Linked DNA regions of Bdellovibrio bacteriovorus. The protein of the gene in region 2 binds, or shares a complex with, the protein of the main gene of each other region. Links are inferred from orthologs where the notes say so. Each region holds a gene or a part of one and is shown on either strand. Other genes may lie near its edges.

Region 1 (2,922 bases), 770 kb from region 2 along the record:
GTGAGTACGTAAGAGCCGGTGAGGCGTTGATGGATGGTCCAACAAATCCTCATGACATTCTGGCGGTTCTAGGTGCGAAAGCTCTATCAGCATACCTTGTGAATGAAATCCAAGAAGTTTACAGACTTCAAGGGGTTGGTATCAACGATAAGCACATCGAAGTGATCGTTCGCCAAATGCTACGTAAAGTAGAAATCAAGGACGCTGGCGACAGCCGTTTCTTGGCGGGCGAACAGGTTGAAAGATATGCTTTCGACGAAGAAAATGATCGTATCAACCGTGAAGGCGGACAACCTGCAACTTGCAGCCCGCTTCTTCTAGGTATCACGAAAGTTTCTTTGAGCACTGACAGCTGGATTTCAGCGGCGTCCTTCCAAGAGACAACAAAAGTTCTTACGGAAGCAGCGATCAATTCTCGCACAGACCATTTGCGTGGTCTGAAAGAGAACATCATTATGGGTCGCTTGATCCCAGCGGGAACAGGTTTGACTTCATACAAACGTTGGAAAGTGTCTGTAGCGGAAGACGACGATACTTCATTTGTGGCATTGCCAGGAATGACGGCGTCAGCTCAGCCTCACCAAGGGTAGTAACTAAAGAAACCCGGGCGCCGATTTAGGTCGGCTCCTGGGACAAAGTGTAAAAAGATCAAAAAGCGGAGCTCACACCACTTTTTGGACTATAAAAATAACAACAAAGTCTTGACCAGGGCGCTTTTGGCAATGTAAGTTCCAGCGTCTTGGATTAGATCTGCACTCCGACTCGTCGGAGTATTGAAAAATCGTTTAAGGGGTTTTAAAGTGCCTACTATTAACCAGCTCATCAAAAGTGAGCGTAAAGTTCAAAAGAACCAAACAAAGTCACCTGCGTTGGTTTCATGTCCTCAACGTCGTGGCGTTTGTACACGTGTTTATACAACGACTCCAAAGAAGCCGAACTCAGCTCTTCGTAAAGTAGCAAAAGTACGTCTTTCTAATGGTTTCGAAGTTATCTCTTACATCCCAGGTATCGGTCACAACCTTCAAGAGCACAGCGTTGTCTTGATCCGTGGTGGTCGTGTGAAGGACTTGCCGGGCGTTCGTTACCATATCGTACGCGGTGTATTGGATCTTCAAGGTGTGAACGGTCGTCTGCGTTCTCGCTCTAAATACGGTACTAAGAGACCTAAGAAATAAGGATTGAGAAATGTCACGTCGTAAAAAGACCTTTAAAAGAGAAATTATTCCAGATCCGGTTTTCAAGGATCTAGTAATTGCTAAATTCGTTAACAAAATGATGATCCAAGGTAAAAAAGCTACTGCACAGAAGCTTTTCTACGGAGCATTGAAAGAGCTTGAAGGTAAAATTCAAGGCGAAGAGCCAATGAACATCTTCAAAAAAGCTCTTGAAAACGTAAAGCCTTCTATCGAAGTTCGTTCTCGCCGTGTTGGTGGAGCGACTTACCAAGTTCCTGTAGACGTACGTCCTTCTCGTCGCTTGGCACTAGCAATGAGATGGTTAGTTGAGTACTCTCGCGAGCGCGGTGAAAAAGATATGGCTAAGCGCTTGGCTGGCGAATTCGTTGATGCTTACAACAATAGAGGTAACTCTATTAAGAAGAAAGACGATGTTCACCGTATGGCTGAAGCAAATAAGGCTTTCTCTCACTACAATTGGTAATCTGTTTACATGTCAGCTAAAGATCCTAAAGTTGTAGCTGATCTCAAGTATACTCGTAATATCGGCATCATGGCTCACATCGATGCCGGTAAAACGACCACTACCGAACGCATTCTTTACTACACTGGTAAAAGTCATAAAATCGGCGAAGTTCATGATGGCGATGCTACCATGGACTGGATGGTTCAAGAGCAAGAACGTGGTATCACAATCACTTCTGCCGCGACCATGGCGTTCTGGAAAGATCATAGAATCAACATCATCGATACTCCTGGGCACGTGGATTTCACTATTGAAGTGGAGCGTTCTTTGCGCGTCCTTGATGGTGCTATTGCCGTATTCGACGGTGTGAACGGTGTTGAGCCTCAGTCTGAAACCGTTTGGAAACAAGCTGATAAATATAAAGTTCCAAGAATTTGTTTCGTTAATAAAATGGACCGCGTGGGTGCTGACTTTGTGATGTCTTACGGGACAATCAAAGATAAGCTCAATGCGAATCCAATTCCTGTTCAAGTTCCTATCGGCATGGAAGACACCTTCCGCGGTGTTGTCGATTTGTTAGAAAATCGCGCTTACATGTGGGACCAAGCAGGAATGGGTGACCATTTCGAAGTTACCGATGTTCCCAATGACATGAAGGAAGAAGTCACTCGCTTCCGTACAGAAGTCATTGAAAAGATCGTTGAGTTTGAAGACGAACTTTTAGAGAAGTATCTGAATGGCGAAGAAGTGACTGTTGCTGAATTGAAGCGCGCTCTTCGTAAAGGAACTCTCGAACTTAAAGCTTTCCCAGTATTCTGTGGGGCGGCTTTCAAAAACAAAGGTGTACAACCTTTGCTCGACGGCGTGATCGACTATTTGCCTTCTCCTATTGAAGTGCCAGATATCGTGGGTCATGATCCGCAAAAACCAGAAAAAGAAATTGTATGTAAGACAGACTTCGAAGCGAATGTCGCAGCGTTGGCTTTCAAAATTGCCAATGATCCATTTGCTGGAACTTTGACTTACATCCGCGTGTACTCTGGCGAAGTGAAAGTGGGCGACCAACTTTTCAATCCGCGCACAGAGAAAAAAGAACGCATCCAAAAATTAGTTAAGATGCACGCGAACTCTCGTGAAGAGATCACAAGCTTGAAAGCCGGCGATATCGGCGCAGTTGTGGGTCTTAAATTCACGGCGACAGGAGACACTCTTTGTGAAACGTCTCACGCTGTCGTTCTTGAATCGATCACTTTCCCTGAACCTGTTATTTCTGTGGCGATT
Region 2 (3,335 bases):
GGTACTGCTTTCATCGCAGCGGCTTTGGCTTGTGCTTTGTTCCACATTTCTTTTTGATGGGTGATCTGATGCTCAAGGTATTCGGCAAATTTTCCTAAATCGGAATTTTCGTTCTGGGTGTTTTTGAGCTCTGCTTCGGAAATAGAGGTTTGCACCATCTTATTCACAATCAGGCTTGCTTCAATTGAAAACTCTGCCTTCAGTCTTTGCAAAAGTTCCGTTGCTTCTTTGACCGGAAGCTCTTCAGGCAAAGTGACAATATGGTATTTAGAAAGATCTGAGTTTCGAAGACATGCATCGATACTACGACTTTGCTCTCCCATCGGACCAAACTGCACGGCTTGCGCCATGCCTTTCGGCGCCTCCAAAAGCGCAATAAAGTGACCCGTTGCAAATGCATCAACGACAAGAACATCAAACGGCAACGGAGGTCCGTGCTGTCGAGGCCCACTGGTTACTTTACCTAGGATCGCAAGTTCGGGAAGACCCGGGGCCACGTTGATGAACGCGCGCATAACGGCGTTTTCAAAAAAGAGTTTTGCCAGACTTTCCACCTTGATCAGATGGCGTGCGTATTCCTGCAAACAGGCTTCCCCGGTCCACAAGGCGACGGATAGATTCTTTTTGATTTCAGTAGGCTTAAAGCCAATGTCCGGAAGATCAAAAAAGTCTTTATAGAAACTTTGATCCCCTAGTTCGACTAAAAGGACCTTTTTTCCCTCTCGACTTTTCTTGAGAGCCAGGGCCGCCGCGACAACCGACTTTCCCACGCCCCCTTTTCCGGTCACAAAGTGAATCTCTTGCTTCATACGTTCTAAGAGTGTCGCTGACCTCCGAAATATAGGCATTACGCGGTGCGATAGCGTTGCCTTCAGTCAGGGACTCTTCTAATATCCATCGGTTTTTATATTAGGAGAAAAAGACATGAAATCGAATGTAGAAAAAGTCTCTAATCTTTCCCGCAAATTGAGCATCGAAGTTCCTGCGGCTGCCGTGGCATCAGCTTTCAATAAAATCTACTCTGGCATCCAAAGAGACGTAACAATCAAAGGGTTCCGCAAAGGTAAAGCGCCTTTGGCAACAATCAAAAGCATTTACGGTGACCGCGTAAAACAAGACGTTGTCCAAGAACTTGTTCAAAAACACTACGCGATGGCATTGAGCGAACACAAACTTGAGCCCATCAGCTATCCAGAATTTGAATTCGCTGATCCAACAGAGAACAAAGACTTCTCTTTCTCTGCAAACTTTGACGTGCGCCCTGAAATCACTTTGAAAAAGTACGAAGGTTTGGAAGTAGAAAAAGAAAAGTTCGAACTTGATAATGCAAAAGTAGATCAAGTTTTGGAAAACATCCGTTCTTCACGTGCTACTTTCGAGACAGTGACTGAAGGTCGCGCTGTTAAAATGGGTGATATCGCAGTTATCGATTTCGAAGGCTTCATGGGTGGCGCGCCACTTGAAAACGGTTCTGGCAAAAACCACCACCTTGAATTGGGCGCAAAACAATTCATCGAAGGTTTTGAAGAAGGCATCGTAGGAATGAAAGCGGGAGAGACTAAAACTCTTTCTTTGAAATTCCCAGATCCATACCACTCTGCAGACCTTGCAGGTAAACCGGTAGAATTCAAAGTTACTTTGAACGAAATCAAAGCAAAAGTATTGCCTGAGTTGAACGACGAGTTCATCAAAACTTTGGGCGGTCCCAGCGATCTAGAAGCTTTGAAAAAGACGATCAAAGAAGATCTTGAACAAACTGAACAAAAACGTATCGACGACGCTTTCAAAAACCGTCTGTTGAAAGTTTTGGTTAAAGAAAACCCAGTTGAAGTTCCTCCATCTTTGTTGAAAGAACAAAAAGCTTCTTTGGTTGAAGACTTCAAAAAACGCATGACTGAACAAGGCATGGGTCCGAATGATTTCGCTTCTTACGTTGATAAATGGGACAGTGATTTCGAAAAAACTGCGGCGGAAATGATTCAATCTTCTTTCTTAGTTGATACTATTGCGAAGAAACACGATTTGTTCGCGAAGAAAGAAGATCTTGATGCTAAATTTCAAGAGTATGCTCAACAAACGAACATCGAAGAAGCACGCATCCGTGAATTCTATGGTCGTCCAGAGCAAGCAAGCCGTTTGACTTACATGATCACAGAAGAAAAAGTGATCGATTTCTTGAAAAAATCAGTAAAGGTTAAAGAAGTACCGGCTGGTTCTTTGAAAGAAGAAGGCAACTAAGCTGACCCTCAAATCTGAAATAAAAAAGGCTCCCCCTGGGAGCCTTTTTTATTTTTCGGGCAAGACTTCCAAAAATGCGTCAGCCTGACGGGATAGCTGATGCGCTCCTTTATGAACGACGTACATTTTGTAACGAATCTTTTTGCCTAACTCCTCAAGCTGCGGGATCACTTTGACCTTAGAATGATAATCCAAAATGAACTCGGGGATAAAGCCTACGCCTAAACCCATTTGTGCCATTGAAACAATCGCTTCCCAGCTTTCGACCTCTACGCCAATGGCAGGCTCGCTGTGGAACCTCTTTTTGTAAACCTGGCGTAACTCTTCAACACCGGGGCTTTCGCGCGTGACCAGGAACTCTGGCTTTTTAAAAGACGCTTTGATTTCTGCACTGGTAATGCAGGCAAAACTTCCTTCCCTCAGGAGCTTTCTTTCTAGTCCCGCAAAGTGACCATCATCAATGACGATACCCAGTTCCGCGCGACCGCTTTTTACTTCACCTACGATAAATGCGACGTCCCCGATCGTCACGTGCAGTTGAATCTTCGGGTAACGTGTTTTTAAATCCTTCAATAGGGAGGGCAGAAGAAATTGCGCCACCGTGGAAGAAGTGGCAAGCGTGACTCTTCCCGCGACTTCACTATTGAGGCTTTGAATCTGATCTTTAAGAAAATCGATTTGCTTAAAAATGCTTTCTGAATTTTCTACAAGGTATTCGCCTTCTTTTGTGAGTTTGAAAGAATTGCGGCTGTGGATGAGAAGATCGCACCCCAAGGACTCTTCAAGCTTGCGAATTGCCTGGCTAATTGCGGACTGGCTGACATTATGAGCTTTCGCTGAAGCGCCCAAGCCGCCAGCTTTTGCCGCTGATATAAAGTATTTTAAATGGTTTAAATTCAATTCCATAGATTAAGTATTACTTAATATTATATTGAATTTAATGAATTTTACTTATTAGTCTAGTCGCGTTAGCTTCCGCGCCAACAGGAGATCTTATGAAATCTTTGATGGCTGTAATCACTCTTTTTTCAGTAAATGCTTTTGCTTCTTATCCCCAATGTTCAATCAATGGCACGATCGTAGACCTTCTTCCAGAA

The links.
Region 1: the proteins of tig (region 2) and rpsG are in contact, whole or in part, in a crystal structure (PDB 3GTY), measured with the Thermotoga maritima proteins. The link is inferred for Bdellovibrio bacteriovorus from one-to-one orthologs. Residues at the interface, in WP_004081061.1 of Thermotoga maritima: Glu122, Val124, Val129, Leu130, Tyr133, Glu188, Gly259, Ile262, Tyr263, Glu266, Ser270, Glu273, Gln274, Glu277, Arg308, Gln311, Ile312, Ser315, Tyr316, Glu325, Arg329, Arg336, Leu363, Phe366, Trp367, Arg373, Leu377, Arg381, Leu384, Glu387; in WP_004081843.1 of Thermotoga maritima: Lys34, Lys52, Lys55, Glu59, Arg62, Gln63, Glu66, Asn67, Lys69, Val71, Arg95, Ala109, Lys110, Lys111, Gly112, Arg113, Pro114, Glu117, Glu121, Ile124, Ala125, Tyr127, Asn128, Asn129, Thr130, Gly131, Lys135, Asp139, Arg142, Met143.

What each region holds. Positions count from the first base shown.
Region 1 is NZ_LUKD01000001.1:528,203-531,124, reverse strand. It holds rpsG (30S ribosomal protein S7), read left to right. Parts: upstream 1-1,185; coding sequence 1,186-1,659; downstream 1,660-2,922. Other genes in the region: fusA (elongation factor G), read left to right, coding at 1,669-2,922; rpsL (30S ribosomal protein S12), read left to right, coding at 801-1,175; rpoC (DNA-directed RNA polymerase subunit beta'), read left to right, coding at 1-590.
Region 2 is NZ_LUKD01000001.1:1,293,946-1,297,280, forward strand. What follows is about bases 282-3,081. They hold tig (trigger factor), read left to right. Parts: upstream 282-924; coding sequence 925-2,238; downstream 2,239-3,081. Other genes in these bases: AZI87_RS06220 (ArsA family ATPase), read right to left, coding at 282-809; AZI87_RS06230 (LysR family transcriptional regulator), read right to left, coding at 2,287-3,081. Outside these bases: more of AZI87_RS06220, read right to left, coding at 1-281; more of AZI87_RS06230, read right to left, coding at 3,082-3,144; AZI87_RS06235 (hypothetical protein), read left to right, coding at 3,234-3,335. UniProt on the Bacillus subtilis protein: Involved in protein export. Acts as a chaperone by maintaining the newly synthesized protein in an open conformation. Functions as a peptidyl-prolyl cis-trans isomerase.